Hahella chejuensis KCTC 2396: one gene and its partner. The protein of the gene in region 2 interacts with the protein of the main gene of each other region in a pairwise test. Links are inferred from orthologs where the notes say so. Each region holds a gene or a part of one and is shown on either strand. Other genes may lie near its edges. The genes, in order: HCH_RS26430 and mrcB.

Region 1 (4,820 bases), 380 kb from region 2 along the record:
CAACGCCAGAGCGGCGGCCGCAGCAGCCAAAGCGTTGCGAACGTTGTGCGCGCCCGGCAACGGCAGAGTCGCATCAATGCCTCCTTCTGGCGCGGATAACCGAAACGTGGAGCCGTTCAGCTCAAGATGTATGTTTTGCGCTCTCACCATCGCAGAGTCATCCAAACCAAAGCTGATGACTTTGCGCGCGCCCGCCATTTCCACCCATGCGGAGAAATTAGCGTCATCTTTGTTCAACACCGCCACGCCATCTTCAGGTAAGCCGCAGACGATCTCGCCCTTGGCTTTCACAATGCTCGCCAGATCGCCAAACCCTTCAACATGCACCGCCGCGGCGTTATTCAGAATCGCCACCTGCGGACGCGCAAGCGCCACCGTATAGGCGATTTCCCCCACCGCACTGGCGCCCAGCTCAAACACGGCGCTCCGGTGTTCTTCCGTTAGCTGCAGCAGGCTCAAAGGCACGCCGATGTGATTGTTAAAGTTGCCCTGGGTCTTACATACGTCGCCACGCTGCGACAATATAGAAGCCAACAGCTCCTTCACTGTGGTCTTGCCCGCACTACCGGTGACAGCCGCCACTGGACCGTTAAAGCGACTCCGGTTAAGCGCGCCCAGTCGCCCCAACCCCGCCAGACTATCCGGCACGATAATCTGCGCCACGTCCGCGTTCGCTTTGGCTTGCGCCATTACGGCGACAGCGCCCTGAGAGACGGCGGCGTCTATGTACTCATGGCCATCGAAGCGGTCGCCTTTCAGTGCGACAAACAAAGCGCCGGAGCAATCCGCCCTGGAGTCGGTCGTAACGCGCGTAAAAGCGACGCTGTCGCCCTCAGCCGCTCCGCCGACCGCTTTCGCAATGTCATCTGTCAACCAGTCTCCGATCATCGTCACTATCTCTTGTCTTCAAATTTCGCCGTTGGCGGAACTTCTCGCGCCTCGCGCGCCAACCACAGAAGCCAGACAGTCGCGGGCTATAGCTATGTCCGAGAACGGCAAACGCCGCCCCTGAATCTCCTGATAATCCTCGTGTCCTTTGCCTGCCAGTAAAATCACATCCTCTTGGGCCGCATGCTCCACGGCGAAGCGGATAGCGTCATTTCGAGGACGCACCACCTGAAAGTGCGCGCCTTGTTCCGCGCCTTTCACAATCTGCGCAACGATGCTCTCCGGATCTTCTCCGCGAGGGTTGTCATCAGTCAGCACCACTTCGTCCGCATACTGCGCAGCAACTGCGCCCATCAGAGGTCGCTTGCCTGGATCGCGGTCGCCGCCGCAGCCAAACACGCACCAGAGACGTCCCGGGCAATGCCTGCGCGCCGCCTTCAACGCAACTTCCAAGGCGTCCGGCGTGTGCGCGTAATCCACCAGGACAGTCGGCGCCTTGTCTTCATGCAGCCGCTGCATACGTCCAGCCACTGGCGTTAATCGCGCCAGCTGCTGACGCACAGCCTGCGGCTCCACCTTCAACGCTGACATGGCCGCACATGCAGCCAATGCATTGGATAAATTAAACTCGCCAACCAACGCCAATCGCGCAGGTTCGCGTGTTGCGCCAAGATCAAGCGCAAAACTCATTCCATCCGCGTCAAAATGAATGTCTTCCGCACATACATCCGCTGCGGTCTGATCTTGTTTTCCTATGCTGAACGTCAGCGTTTTCGGTCCTTGCAGCTCTTGCGCCCAGCGCGCACCATAAGGGTCGTCCTGATTGAACACTTTCCAGCGCACGGAATCCGACAGGAACAGCCGCTTCTTGGCCTCCGCGTACGCCTCAAGCGTGCCGTGATAATCCAAGTGATCCCGGGTGATGTTGGTCAACACCGCCACATCGAAGTTAACCCCCGCCGCTCTGTCCTGATCCAACGCATGGGAGGACACTTCCATCGCCACCAGTTCAATGCCTTCATCGCGCAGCTCCGCCAGCACCCTGTGCAAAGACACTGCATCCGGCGTGGTATGCGTAGTCGCTTTCAGGCTGTCTGGACGACCGTAGCCAAGCGTGCCTACTACCGCCGCGGACATTCCCAGCCCTTCCGCCATTTGCGCGACGTAATGGGTGACGGATGACTTACCGTTAGTACCGGTGACTCCCACTACTTTCATACGATGCGTCGCCTGACCGAAAAACCGGTGCGCGATAATCCCAACAACCGGTCGCACATTGGCCAGTTCAATAAAGACCACGTCGCCCTTTTCATACACATGCTGGCGCGTTCCCGGCAGCAGTACGGCGCGAGCGCCTCTGGCCAGCGCATCCTCTACATACTGAGCGCCATTTGAACTGACGCCCTCAGCCGCGACAAACAAAGCGCCGCTGGTTACTTTTCTGCTGTCCTGTTGAATATCAGATAGCCAACAGTCCAAAGCGGCCGGCACCTCCGCAATTCCCTTCAACAGTTCCGCCAGTCGTTGCTGCGCGATACCCGGCATATCAGCCTCCATTCCTTTTGCTATCGGAGCCGCTTGCTCCTGCAACCATTGGGATAGCCCGATCCGGCGCCACGTTTAACAGACGCAACGCATTAGCCACCACTCTGGCGAAAACCGGCGCGGAAACTTCTCCGCCGTAATATTCTGAACCTTGCGGCTCATTCATCACGATCGCCATCGCCAGTCTGGGCTTCTCTACGGGAGCCAAACCTGCAAACACCGCGTTATACGCGTCATCCGCATAGCCATGCTCGCCAACTTTGTGAGTGGTGCCGGTTTTTCCAGCCACACGATATTCGGCGACGTGAGCCCGAGTTCCTGTGCCGCCTTTTAACACCACAGTCTCCAGCATTTCTCTTATGTGTCTGGAAATGCCCGGCGACATAACCTGTTGTGGAGAAACGCCTTGCTGTCCTCCCCTGATCAAACTTACGGGCCTGCGTACGCCGTCAGCGGCGATCGCCATGTATGACTGCGCCAGCTGCAGCGCAGTGACTGACAGCCCGTAACCGTATGACAGCGTCGCCAGACGAATCGGCTGCCACTTGGTGAAGTTCGGCAACACGCCTACCGCTTCGCCTGGAAACTCAATGCCAGACGACTGTCCAAAGCCAGCCTGGTAGAAAGTTTCAAAAACCGCTTCTCCGCCGATTTTCAACGCCACCTTGCTGGTTCCGACGTTGCTGGACTTGGTAATGATAGAAACCAGATCCAACGTGCCGTAGTCGCGAGCATCGCGAATAGTCTGCCCATTCAAACGCAGGAAACCCGGACTGGTGTTGATCCGGGTTTCTGTTGTAAAACTCCCTGTCTTAAGCGCTGCGGCTATCGACAAGGGTTTGACGGTGGACCCGGGCTCGAACAAATCCGTCACAGCCCGATTTCGCAACCCCGAGGGGTTCATACTGTCCCTATTGTTGGGGTTGAACGAGGGCTGATTCACCATCGCCAACACCTCCCCGGTCCTCACATCCAATATCACCAGCGATCCGGATTTTGCGTTGTGCGCCTCCACCGCCGCCTTTAACTCCCGATACGCCATATACTGCAGACGCAAATCAATGCTGAGTTGCAGATCGGCGCCGGACTGCGCGTCTTGCAGCAGGCTCAAATCCTTGATCACATACCCCCGGCGGTCTTTCAGCACCTTTTTGCTGCCATTAACGCCGCGCAAATATTGATCAAAAGCCAGCTCAACGCCTTCCTGGCCTTTTTCGTCGATGTCCGTTATTCCCACGATATGCGCCGCCACTTCTCCAGCGGGGTAATAGCGTTTGAATTCGCGTTTTGCGTACAGCCCCTGCAGTTTCAGGTCCATCGCCAAGCGTCCGGTTTCCGGCGACAGCTGGCGCTGCACGTATATAAACTCTTTGCCTTTATGACGACGCAGTCTCTTCACCATTTCGTCAGACTGCATGCCAAGCAAATCCGCCAGCTTACGCCAGCCCTCATCATTCTCCTGCGCTTCTTGCGGGTTCGCCCACAAAGTCACGACCGGCGCGCTGACCGCTAAGGGCTCGCCGTTGCGATCCAATATCTTGCCTCGGGTCGCCTGAATCGGCTCAACCCGAACGGTGCGCATGTCGCCTTGCGAACGCAGGAATTCGTGATTAATTACTTGCAAGTCAATAACGCGCCAGACCAGCACGATAAAACACGCGACCAACATGATAGCCACAGCGTAATAACGCCAAAGCATCGCTGGGGCCGCCTGCCCGCTCTCGGCCTGCTCCATGGCGCCACGCCGAGCTGTCCGCCGGTCGCTGGTTTTCATCTCACAATCTCAATCTTTGTCGCGTCAGGCACATGCATGCCAAAGCGCTGGTCGGCAATCTGCTCCACTCGGCTGTGAGCGCTCCAGGCGCTTTCTTCCAGCAACAGCTGGGTCCATTCACGCTCGTAGCGATCTTTATCCCGCTGCAGCGTCTGTAGCTCAATAAACTGCTGCCGGTTCAAATGCACGGCATACACCGTGGCGACGCCGGACACCACCAGAGCAACCAACAATGACAATGTAATCAGCGCCCGCCCCTTGATCATGCTTGCGGCAAGGCGGCACGTCTCACCCCACCACTCCAGTACGACGGGCAAAATCGGCTCACGAACCGTTTTGCTGCGTCTGGTCGTCAGCGGCGTAGCCTGACCTGTAGAACGAATCAAAATCATCAACATTTCTCCAATACACGCATTACGGCGCTACGCGCCCGTACATTGGCCACGACTTCAGTTTCGCCTGCGCGGATTTTCTTACCTACCAGTTTTGCTTTTGGCGGCGCATCATCCACCACTGGCAGCCATTTCGGGGTCTTGGGCCCTCGCACAATATCCCGCATGTACTGTTTAACCATGCGGTCTTCGAGAGAGTGGAAGCTGATAACCGTCAGACG
Region 2 (12,220 bases):
ATTCTTAATAACGAACTGCGCGCCTTCCAATCCTTCACGAAAATCGACTTCCGCACCGACAAGGTATTGATAGCTAAGCGAGTCCACAACTAAACGCACGCCGTCTTTTTCAACAATCGTGTCGTCTTCGTTTACTGCTTCGTCAAAGGAGAAACCATACTGAAATCCTGAACAGCCGCCCCCCGTGACGAACACACGCAGGCTCAGCTCATCGTTCCCCTCATCCTCAATCAGAGACTTCACCTTCGCCGCAGCGTTATCAGTGAAGATTATAGGGGTTGGTTCATATGTCTCAGCGACGTTCATAGCTCCTCCCGCCGCAACTCTCGTTGCAAGCGCTCTATACTCGGCAATTAAAAGTAGGATACAACGTGAATTATCTATTTATCCTACTTAATCGGTCAACTATATCAATGACTGGCCAAGTTAATCAGCTCAGGTTGATCGCTGGCGTCGCCCTGAGGCTTACCTGCTTTTTTATCTTCTTTCGCCGCTTTCTTCTGTTCGGATTTATCCGTAGCCGTGACCGTGGCGGCTGAAACGCTCTCTTTGCTATGAACCAGGTTTCCGTTCACTTCCGCGCCCATCGCCATTTCAATCAAATTGTAATACACGTTGCCAGTGATAGAAGCTTTCGGCGCCAGTTCGATATGCTCCGAGGAGTAAACATCGCCGTTCACTTTTCCATTGATTATGATGTGCGGCGCAATGACGTCTCCGTTCACTTCGCCGACATCGCTGACTCGCACAATGGCGTCTTCATCTGTCGTGTCGGCCTTAATCTTGCCAAGTATCTTACCGTCAATATGCAGCCCCCCAGTAAATTGCAAGTCGCCCTTGATTTCAGTACTGCGAGAAATCAGCGTATCGAAGTGCCCGCCATTAACGTTTTTTGATTTGGTTTTCTTTTTCCCGAACATTCTTACTCCCCGACCTTCCAATCGAAGGTTCTTTCTATTTTCGTTGCTTTTTTCCCGGTTGATTGCGCCACCACCTGAATCTGCTCAGGAACGAAGCCTTCCGGCAATTCCATTTCTCCAGCAATATCCTGGAAATAACGAAATCTGAACTTAACCCCCAACTCCTCGGCTCCGTCGACGTCCCGCAACGGCAATATCTCCTTTTCGCCACCTTTCACCCCGATCAGGTTTACCGCCACAACGCCCTGGATGTAGGTTTTGTTGTCAGCCACTTGCGTTAATACAAGTTTATACTGAAACCTCCGATTTTCCCGTGTAGGACGAATTTCCATCCGTTGAACCTGCAAACCAGTATCTTCATCGGAGGGAGCCATGATGTTTTTGTAGAAAGCGATATCTTCACGTAATTGCAAATTCGCGCTTTCCAATTCACGAATAGTCTTCAGTACATCGGTGCTGGCGGCCTGATCGATCGCTTTTCCCCTCTCCAGGTTAGCCACCTGTTGCGCCAACTCAGTGGCGCGCCTCTCAGCTATGACCAACATCCGGTTGAGTTCTTGATTTTTAGAGCCAAGCTTTTCCTTTCTCAGGTCAGAGAAATACCACCCCATGGCGATGCCGCCGGTAATGCTTATAATTATGGCCAGCCATGCCAGAGCCCGTTTTTTAAGCGTTTCTCCCGGGCGGTAAGGTACGACGACCAGTTTTTCGTTTGCATTGGTAGACATTGACGATTGATACCGATTCTGAAGTGTCCATAACCTTACGCGCCATCTTAGTATTCTCTACTAACTCATTGTCGGCAAAGTTATTTTTTGTGAATTTAGGTAGCAAGCCAAACACTGTCACGCATTTGGCTTGAAATACGCCTCTTCAGTGGGCGCTCAGAGCAAGATCAAGGCAATGCGGCGATGAGATTCAATCCCGCCGTCTCCGGCAACCCCAGCATAATGTTCATATTTTGTACGGCCTGGCCCGCTGCGCCCTTCACTAGATTATCGATCACTGAGAGCACAATCACCACGTTAGATTCAGGTTGTCTATGCAACGAGATGCGACACAAGTTGGAGCCTCTTACTGAACGCGTCTCAGGCAGGCTTCCGAATGGCATCACATCGACAAAAGGTTCATTCTCATAAAACGACTCAAACAGCGCTTGCAGATCGTCACTATCCTGCTTCAGTTCCGCATACAAAGTGGCTTCTATGCCTCGTATCATAGGCACGAGGTGAGGCACGAACGTCAGACCGACCGGCGCTCCAGCCGCCAGGCTGAGCCCCTGTTTAATTTCCGGCAGATGACGATGCCCTGATGCGCCATAGGCTTTGAAGCTCTCGCTGACTTCACACAGTAAATTAGCAACTTTGCCTTGCCTACCAGCGCCGCTCACGCCGGATTTGGCGTCCGCGATCAGACGTTGCGTATCCACCAGCCCCTTGCTTAACAGAGGCAAGAAGCCCAACTGGACTGCAGTAGGATAACATCCTGGGTTAGCCACGAGCCGAGCGGATTTGATCGCCGTCCTGTTCATCTCCGGTAAGCCATAAACGGCTTCAGCCAGCGCTTCAGGCGCAGTGTGAGGCAACCCATACCAACGACTCCACAATTCCGCGTCACGGATGCGGAAATCCGCGCCCAAGTCCACCACCCGCGTTCCTTTGGCCAATAATTGCGGAACCATTTCCAAAGCGACGCCATGGGGGGTGGCGAAAAACACCAAGTCGCACTTTGACAGCGCTTCGACATCAGGAGCGCTAAAGCATAAGTCTGTGAAGCCGCGTAAATTGGGGAACATTTCCGCAACAGGAACGCCGGCGTCTCCTCGCGACGTTACTACCGCCACTTCCACTTCAGGATGAGCCAACAGTAACCTGATCAACTCAACGCCGGTATATCCAGTGCCGCCGACAATGCCAATTTTAACCACGAGCTTACTGACCTCCGCTAAATGCCGAACCAATTTTCCCCGCACAGCCGCAGCTGCGTCGGACAATACTCTAATAAATTCGCTATACTAGCAGCTTTCCAACACCCGCGCAGAGTCAGCTTTCCTGAATTGCGGGCGGCGCTATTACATTCCACCCTCTGGCTGTAGCCATGGCTGCATCACCTGCCGAGCAAACTCAGCAACAAGTTTGAATGGGAGAGGTTTGTGCTCAAACCAAACGGGAAGAAAACGCAAAAACAACAGGTTTCCGCGCTGGCTCTCAAACTGGACTTGCTCTTTCAGTCTTTTCGCCGCCGCGTCGCCAGCTATGAGGCGCTGCCGCAACTGGCGCTGTTGGGCTTTCTATCCGGGTTGGCCACCGGCGTAGTGATTCTGCTGTTTCGAGCAGCGATTGAACTTCCTCTCGGCTACCTTCTGCCTGGCGACAGCGCGGAGAACTTCGAACAATTAACGCCCCTAATGCAGTTCTGCCTGCCGATTGTCGGGGCGCTTATTCTCGCCCTATGGCTGATGCGCCTGGGCGTGCAACAGCGCAAAGTCGGCGTCACTCACGTCATGGAGCGACTGGGCTATCATCAGGGTTATATTTCCCTTCGCAGCGGACTACTGCAGTTTTTCTGCGGCGTCGCCACCTTGGCGACCGGGCAAAGCGCAGGCCGGGAAGGTCCAGCCGTGCACCTTGGCGCCACCAGTTCCAGTCTGTTGGGCCAGTGGATGGGGCTACCCAACAATAGTATCCGCATGCTGGTGGGTTGCGGCACCGCTGCAGCGGTGTCCGCCTCCTTCAACACGCCTATCGCCGGCGTCATCTTTGCGATGGAGGTGGTCATGCTGGAATACACCATCAATGGCTTTACGCCGATTATTCTGGCGGCAGTGACCGCCGCCGTCGTGTCTCAGCCTATCTATGGCAATGACCCGGCATTCATTGTTCCAAACTTCAGCCTGAACTCTCTTGTGGAACTGCCTTACATTGTCGCCGTCGCCATATTGATCGGCATGTGCTCGGCTCTGTTCGTCAAAATCATCAGTCAAACCATGGAAAAGGTGAAGACGCCTATTCTTTGCCGATTATTGGCGGCAGGGTTCTTGACCGGCTTGGCCGCATTGGCCTTGCCTCAGATCATGGGCATTGGTTACGACACTGTAAATGACGCTATCGCCGGCAATATCGGCTTTCTACTGCTTCTGGCTATCGCGCTGGCGAAGCTCTTAGTCACCGCTACTACCATTGGTTTGGGTATGCCTAGCGGGATTATAGGTCCCACCCTGTTCATCGGAGCCACTCTCGGGGGGGCGCTCGGCGTTCTGGCGAACATGCTAATGCCAACCCTTGCCTCGGAGCCAGGGTTTTACGCTGTGCTGGGCATGGGAGCGATGATGGGCTCCGTTCTACAAGCGCCTTTGGCCGCTATCATGGCGGTAATCGAGTTGACGCGAAATCCCAACGTCATTCTCCCTGCGATGCTGATCATCATCGTGTCCAGCTTGATCGCTTCCCACTACTTCCGGCAGCGCTCGGTGTTTCTAACCATCCTGCAATTACAGGGGTTGGATTATCGTGCGGAGCCGCTAACTCTGGCTCTGCGACGCGTAGCGGTCGGCGCCATTATGGAAAGAAGCATCAAACGCTCACAACAGAAATTAGTCTGGGGAGAGGCGAAAGAACTGCTGCGCACAGAGCCGCGCTGGATCATCATCGAGAGTGAGGGCGGCCCGCGCGCCATTCTGCCGGCTGCGGATTTGGCCCGCTATCTGACGGAAGAAGAAGGCAAGCCCGAGTTTAACGCCGGAGAAGCGTCCCTGGATTTGCTCAGTATCCCCGCCCAGCGACGAGACGTCGCGTCTCTGCATGTCCAGGCTACGCTGGAAGAGGCGCTGGACCGACTAAACGCGACCGGGGTAGAAGCCCTCTATGTCGAACGCACGACCGCCCCATTGATCAAACCCATTATAGGCGTGATCACTCGCGCGGACTTAGAGTCCTACTATCAATATAAAAGCAAATAAACATTTACTTATGCGATCAAGCAGAACAAGGAGCACAGCATGCTTTGGATAAAAGCCTTTCATATTATCGCCATGGTGTGCTGGTTCGCTGGCATTTTTTACCTGCCGCGCTTATTCGTCTATCACGCCATGAGCGAGGATGAAATCAGCAAGGAGCGCTTTAAAATCATGGAGCGCAAGCTCTACCGGGGCATCGCCACGCCATCCATGGTCATAACGGTAGCACTGGGTCTGTGGTTGTTATCATACAATTTCTCAGGTTATCTGGCCCAAGGTTGGATGCATGCAAAACTGACGATGGTCATCGCCCTGATCGGCTATCACTTTTACTGTGGTCATCTGTTAAAAGTATTCAAAGAAGACCGCAACCAACGCAGCCATGTCTTCTATCGCTGGCTCAATGAAGCCCCTGTGCTGGTGCTGGTCGGCGTAGTCATCATGGTGGTGGTGCGTCCTTTTTAAGCGCAGGATTTCCGGCATTTGCATTCCCCATCCGGAGTTCCCACAATGCGCAGAATAATTTGTCCTTTTTAAGCCATAGATACAGGAACAGGCATGACTATCTCAGAAGAACTTTTCAGCCGGGCCCAGCAACATATTCCCGGCGGCGTCAATTCGCCGGTGCGGGCGTTTCGCGGTGTCGGCGGAGCCCCGGTATTCTTCAGCAAAGGCGAAGGGGCGTATCTGTATGATGAGGACGGCAAGCGCTATATCGATTATGTCGGCTCCTGGGGCCCGATGATTCTGGGGCACGCCCATCCCGACGTGCGTCAGGCTCTGGAGCGCCAACTTGCCAACGGCCTGGGTTTCGGCGCCCCTACCCGCATTGAAATCGATATGGCGGAGAAAGTGTGCGAGCTGGTTCCCTCCATTGAAATGGTGCGAATGGTGAACTCCGGCACTGAAGCCACGATGAGCGCCATTCGTCTGGCGCGGGGGTTTACCGGAAGAGACAAAATCGTCAAATTCGAAGGCTGCTATCACGGCCATGCCGATTCGCTATTAGTGAAGGCGGGTTCCGGCGCACTGACTCTTGGCATTCCCGACTCACCAGGCGTTCCCGCCAGCGTGGCTGAGCACACTCTCACTTTGACTTACAACGATGCAATCATGGTCAGGGAGGTTTTCGCCCGCCACGGGGATGAAATCGCCGCGATTATCGTTGAGCCTGTCGCCGGCAATATGAATTGCATTCCACCTGAACCCGGCTTTCTGGAGACGTTGCGCGCCGTCTGTGACGAGCATGGCTCTCTGCTGATTTTCGATGAAGTCATGACCGGCTTCCGCGTTGCTCTGGGTGGAGCCCAGCAGGTTTATGGCGTCAAACCCGACCTGACCACGCTAGGCAAGGTCATCGGCGCAGGTCTGCCGGTCGGCGCATTTGGCGGCCGCCGCGACGTCATGTCGCATATAGCGCCACTGGGACCGGTTTATCAGGCTGGCACGCTGTCTGGCAACCCTCTGGCGATGGCCTGCGGCTTGACTATGTTGAACAAGATCAGCGAGCCGGGCTTTTACGACGCACTGGCCGCCAAAACTGAAGCCCTGGCGAAAGGATTGCAAGAACGCGCGCAAGCAGCGGGCGTCCCCCTGACCATTAATCAGGTTGGCGGCATGTTCGGCTTCTTTTTCAGTGAAGAAAAGAAAGTTTCCCGTTTTGAACAAGTCACCCGTTGTGACCTGGAGCGTTTCCGCAAGTTCTACCACGGCATGTTGGATAAGGGCGTGTACTTGGCGCCATCCGCTTATGAGGCGGGGTTTGTCAGCGCTGCGCACTCCGACGAGGACATCCAAGCGACGCTGGATGCCGCCTCCAGTCTGTTTGCTTCAATGTAATTCTTGCGCGGCGGAGAGATCCGCCGCTATTTTCGATTCAATCCAGATCAACCAGATCAACCAGATCAAAGGATAAACAGCTAGCGTTTACCCTTTCTTATTTACGCCAAACAAACGCCGGCTTATTTGCCTTGCGCCTGGCGCGCTTGATCCAGCGAATACATAGCGGATTCCTTGAAAGCTTTATCGTCTCCCGCCAGAGACAGCGCCTTCAGACACAATTGCTCAGACTTGGCGTAGCGCTGCTGATCATAGTGCAGGCGCGCCATCATCAGATAAACATCGCCCGCCTTCGGCGACATACGTTGCGCCCGCTCCACCATCAGCATCGCCTGATCATAGCGCCCTTCGCGAGCGGCGGCCTCGGCATTCGCCAACATCTGACGAGCCGCCGGCGTGGGCTCCACCCGGGAAATACGCACCGGAGGCGATACGGGCCGCCCCGTACGATCAGGTTGCTGCGGCGCAGCAGTTTCGGTTGCGGGCGTTGACGGCTGCGCCGTCTCTTGACCAGTCTCCGTCGTCGTATTGCTGCGATAGGGGTTCACCCCACATCCGGTCATCACCGCCAAGACTCCCAGCACACAAACTCTATTCAGCAGTCGCATAATTATTATTCCCCGGTATTAACCATCCCACCAGCTACGCAGCCAACGCTGCAGTGCATTATCTCGTCCGACGCAGACGGCCTCTTCGACAGGCGCGCTACCACGCTGGAAAGGCATGGCGACAGAACCGTCACACCCTTCGTCCGACTTTTTACCTGTGGCGCTATCCACCCACACCCATTCCACCGTCTCCGGCGTGGTGGGAATGAAGGACACTTGGGGCAGTCGTTGATACAGGTTCATCCAGACTTCCAAAGCGCCGGAGGCTCCTGTCAGGCGAGTCACGCTGTTATCGTCCTTACCCAGCCACACAGTCGTCTGGTATTGGCCATTAAAACCGACAAACCAACTGTCGCGGTAGTCATCGGTGGTGCCTGTTTTACCCGCTACAGAGTAGTCTTCCGGAAAGCGCTGATATACGCGTCGCCCTGTGCCTTCGCGCATGACGTCGAACATGGCGTATTGGAGCAAATAAGTCGCTGCGGGATCAACAACCTGATGAGTATCAAAGGGATATCTTGTCAACAACTCACCATCGGGTTTTGTCACTGCGCGAATTGCCCGTAAAGGCGTATCGAAACCGGTGGAAGCCAGGTTTTGATAGAGATGAGCGACCTGAAGCGGCGTCAGATTCAATGCTCCCAACAGCACCGACGGATAAGGCGCCGCATCCGTCTCCACGCCCAGCTTGCGCACCTGGTCCAATACCGCCGGTACGCCCAGCTCCAGCCCCAAGCGAACGTTGGCCAAGTTCAGGGAATGCGCCAGGGCGTGCTGCAAGGTCACCTCGCCGTGGGTTTGTTTGTCATAGTTTTGCGGAGACCACACATCGCCATTCTCAAACTTGATGGAAAACGCCTCGTCTTTAATCGGCGACGCCAATGTGTACTTGTCTTTCTCCTGCAAAGCCGTGAGCGCGATGACCGGCTTAATCAAAGAGCCAATCTGCCGCTTCGCCTCAAGCGCGCGGTTAAAGCCGGCGAATTGCGCATCTTTGCCGCCGACGAGCGCTACCACCTCTCCACTATCCAGCGCGGTGGTCACCAAAGCGCCTTGCAGCCCCTGGTTGGCCTTATTGCGCTCCAACCCTTTCACCGTTTTACTCAAGGCCGACTCAGCCTGGGTTTGAACCAGAGGATCAAGGGTAGTGAAGATCCGCAGCCCTTCTGACTGCAGATCCTCTTCACGATAGTCTTTATCCAACTGCTGACGGACCAGGTCCATAAAAGCGGGATACATGCTGTCGGAATAACGCGGCTGCGCCACCACACCCAAGGGGCGGTTCTTAAAGCCGACGCTTTGCTCATTAGAGATCACCCCGCCTTCCGCCATCATCTGCAGCACCAAATCGCGGCGCTTTTGCGCACGTTCAGGATGTTTACGCGGGTTGTAGTAAGAAGCGCCTTTAACAATTGCCACCAGAAGGGCGGATTTCTCCGGCGTCAAATCCTGTACCGGTACACCGAAGTAGAACTGACTGGCCATTCCGAAGCCGTGTATAGCTCGTGCGCCAGCCTGCCCCAGGAATATCTCATTACAATAGGCTTCCAGAATTTCATCTTTCTCGTAATGCCATTCCAGCAGCAAGGCCATAATAGCCTCGTTGAACTTGCGCCAGATGGTCTGGTCGCTGGACAAGTAAAAGTTTTTCACCAGCTGCTGCGTCAAGGTGCTGCCGCCCTGCACCACGCGCCCAGCGCGGATATTCACCCAGGTCGCCCGCATTATGGATAGAGGCGATACGCCGTAGTGGGAGTAGAAATTCTTATCCTCTACCGCCACCAGCGCCTTTTTCAGGCTATCTGGGACTTCCTTGAGGTTCACCAACAGGCGGTCTTCATGCTGGGCGGGATATATGCCGCCAATGAGCACGGGCTCAAGTCTGGCCCAGTTCGTATCCGTTCCGCCGGCGCTCACGCGGCTAATGCCCTGTCCATCGAAGTCCAGGCGGAACTTCTGTGCTTTCTGGTCCCCATCGGGATATTTGAACGAACGGCTGTACACTTCCAGTGCGCTGGAAGGCATGGAATAGGTTCCCGGCTGTCCAGGGCGATCCGTGCGCCGGTACCCCAGACTCTTCAATTCTTCCTCAACCTGCCCTCGGGTGTAGTTCTGACCAGGGAAGAACTCCATGGGACGCGCGAACACCTGGGCAGGTAGCTGCCAGCGTTTACCCTCAAACTTCTCTCTTACGGTCGCATCCAGATAAATGGTCCAAATCACCAGTAAGACGGAGAGAACCAAAGTCACTTTAAAAAGGATGGAAAGGATGCGTCTTTTTGGTGCGGTCTTTTTCTTGCCGGGCCGCTTATTTGCAGGCTTGCGGGCTGTTTTAGGTTTCGACATGGGAATGTAGATGGTTTAAGCTCTAGTCTGCTGGCGCGGCTGCCTTTTATTCTCGTTGAAACGCGTTGTTTCAGGATGTTAGATGTGCGCCAGATGATTGTTTTTCGGGCGGTCGCGGCGGTTATCATAACCAATTTCAGCAATCAGTGGCATGAAACCCTCGCAATATTAAATAAGAAGGAGCGACGCGTGAGCGAGAGCTTAATCAAAGCGCTGCAGGATCCGGCAGTCTATGGACATCCCGTCACACAGTTTCAACTCGTCGAAACACATATCTCCTGGGTCATCCTGACCGGGCCATACGCCTACAAAATCAAGAAACCCATGGATTTCGGCTTTCTTAATTTCACAGATCTGGAGCGCCGCCGCTTCTATTGCGAGGAAGAACTACGGCTCAATCGTCGCCTTGCTCCTGAGATTTACCTGGGGTTGGTCAGAATTACCGGCTCAGAGGCGAAACCCTCCATCGACGGCAATGGCGACGTAATCGAATATGCAGTCAAAATGAAGCAGTTCAACCCCAACGATCTGCTCAGCAAACTACCCAATGATTCAGATAAACTGCCCCGCTATCTGGACGCCCTCAGCCAGCAACTCGCAGATTTCCACATGCAAGAGTCCGCCGTCGCCGACAGCAGCAGTGAATTTGGCGATCCCGAACAAGTTTTTGCGCCAGTGCAACAAAACTTCGACCAAGTCCGCCCGATGTTGTCTGACGCGGCGGAATTGCGACAACTGGAATACATCGAAGGCTGGGCGCAAAGTACTTACGAGCGCCTGCGTCCATTTCTGCAGTCACGCAAAGACAAAGGCTTTGTGCGGGAATGTCACGGAGACGTGCATCTTGGCAACGTAACCTTGTTTGAAAACAGGGTCACTCTGTTCGACTGCATCGAGTTTAACGAAGACTTTCGCTGGACAGATGTTTACAACGACCTCGCCTTCCTGATGATGGATCTGGAAGATCGGGGCATGAAGCACCTCTCCTACCGGTTTCTGAATAAATATCTGGAAATTACCGGCGACTACGCCGGCGCTGAGTTACTGCCTTTCTATAAGTCATATCGCGCAATGGTGAGATGCAAAGTGGCGCTGTTTACCCTTGGCGCGCCGGGATTGAGCGAGGAGGCGAAGGCGGAGCAGGTGCGCAAATACCGTAAGTACCTGGAATTGGCGGAAAGCTATATGGATGTTCCCACACGCTTTTTACTCATTACCCATGGCGTTTCCGGCACAGGCAAGTCCACCATCACCTCCCGTTTGCTGGAGCGGTTGAGCGCCATTCGCCTACGTTCGGACGTCGAGCGTAAGCGCCTGTTCGGTTTTTCTCATCTCGACAGCACTGGCGCCTCCGGCAGTGACCAAGGCATCTATAACAAAGACGCCTCAATTAAAACCTACTCCCATCTCGCTGACACCGCCCGCGCCCTGTTGCACTGCGGGGCAGCAGTGATCATTGACGCCACTTTCCTCCGTTATGATCAACGTCAACAAATGGAAAAAGTCGCGGAAGAGGAAGGCGTTCCGTTCGCAGTAGTGGACTGCCGGGTGCCTCTGGATGAAATCGAGCGCCGTCTAAACCGTCGCAAGGAAAAGAACGACGACCCCGCTGAAGCCGGTGTGGAAGTCATGCACAAACAACTCACCCGGGATGAACCCTTCCAGGAAGACGAGCTGCCTCACGTGTTAGTGGTTGCTACCGATAGCTCAGAGGACATTCAGACTCTGACCGAAAAGTTAGTGCAACGTCTCGGCGCAGCTTAAGCTGCGCTGACTCAACCCATATCCATTGCTATTGCGTCGTTTTATCGTTCCGTTTTGTTACGGAAGACTACATGACTTGACTTAAACCTCTGTCTATACTGCGATTATGCGTCGTTATTGTCACGGCGCCCCGATTAGCGTTTACTCAGGGCGGCCTTATCCGCCAAGTCGCAGAATTCTTTCCGGAGGTGCAGGTCAATGGAACGGGTCAAGATAATAGATCACTCTCTTTATCAACTACTTCGTTCTGAAAAGGTCGATGAGTTCAATAAGCAGAAACAGTCCACCCCTGTTCCCAGCTTTGAACTCTGCGACTTTCGCGGCCTGGATTTGCGAGGCCTTGACGCATCGGGCCTGGATCTTAAAGGCGCGTACTTTCGAGGAGCGGATCTGCGCGGCATCGACTTCCGCAAAGCGGATCTGGAAGGAGCCAGCATCGCCAGCACCAAAATATCAGGCTGTTACTTTCCTGAAGAGCTGTCTCCAGACGAAATTGTTATGTCAGTCACCCATGGCACGCGCCTACGCTACCGTCGTTGAACCGGAACCGGACCTATGTTTTTACTTGGTGAACACGTGGCCTCCGTCGAAGGCCTGCTCGAATATGTAAACAGCTCCGCGCGCAGCCTGCAAAGATTGCTTCCTCCCAGCCCGAACAATATAGAACTCTACCCCGGCACAGATTTGTTCACGCGCATTCCCCGCGGCCACTTGTGCCTGGTGCGACGCGGGATGCTCTCGGCCGTCATGGACAACCGGGTCGCCTATATCCTTCAACCCGGAGATGT

The links.
Region 1: the proteins of mrcB (region 2) and HCH_RS26430 interact in binary tests that used the Escherichia coli proteins (3 or more experiments, as listed by UniProt). The link is inferred for Hahella chejuensis KCTC 2396 from one-to-one orthologs.

What each region holds. Positions count from the first base shown.
Region 1 is NC_007645.1:6,008,644-6,013,463, forward strand. Bases 1,822-4,820 are described here. They hold HCH_RS26430 (peptidoglycan D,D-transpeptidase FtsI family protein), read right to left. Parts: upstream 4,208-4,820; coding sequence 2,435-4,207; downstream 1,822-2,434. Other genes in these bases: HCH_RS26425 (UDP-N-acetylmuramoyl-L-alanyl-D-glutamate--2,6-diaminopimelate ligase), read right to left, coding at 1,822-2,433; ftsL (cell division protein FtsL), read right to left, coding at 4,204-4,599; rsmH (16S rRNA (cytosine(1402)-N(4))-methyltransferase RsmH), read right to left, coding at 4,599-4,820. Outside these bases: HCH_RS26420 (UDP-N-acetylmuramoyl-tripeptide--D-alanyl-D-alanine ligase), read right to left, coding at 1-873; more of HCH_RS26425, read right to left, coding at 907-1,821. UniProt on the Escherichia coli protein: Essential cell division protein that catalyzes cross-linking of the peptidoglycan cell wall at the division septum. Required for localization of FtsN.
Region 2 is NC_007645.1:6,379,353-6,391,572, forward strand. The notes cover bases 7,005-9,980. They hold mrcB (penicillin-binding protein 1B), read right to left. Parts: upstream 9,669-9,980; coding sequence 7,341-9,668; downstream 7,005-7,340. Other genes in these bases: HCH_RS28170 (tetratricopeptide repeat protein), read right to left, coding at 7,005-7,322; HCH_RS28180 (AAA family ATPase), read left to right, coding at 9,858-9,980. Outside these bases: iron-sulfur cluster insertion protein ErpA, read right to left, coding at 1-306; HCH_RS28140 (bactofilin family protein), read right to left, coding at 411-920; HCH_RS28145 (DUF6776 family protein), read right to left, coding at 923-1,648; argC (N-acetyl-gamma-glutamyl-phosphate reductase), read right to left, coding at 1,816-2,847; HCH_RS28155 (chloride channel protein), read left to right, coding at 3,073-4,878; protoporphyrinogen oxidase HemJ, read left to right, coding at 4,918-5,340; hemL (glutamate-1-semialdehyde 2,1-aminomutase), read left to right, coding at 5,434-6,714; more of HCH_RS28170, read right to left, coding at 6,837-7,004; more of HCH_RS28180, read left to right, coding at 9,981-11,432; HCH_RS28185 (pentapeptide repeat-containing protein), read left to right, coding at 11,631-11,972; HCH_RS28190 (Crp/Fnr family transcriptional regulator), read left to right, coding at 11,988-12,220. UniProt on the Escherichia coli protein: Cell wall formation. Synthesis of cross-linked peptidoglycan from the lipid intermediates.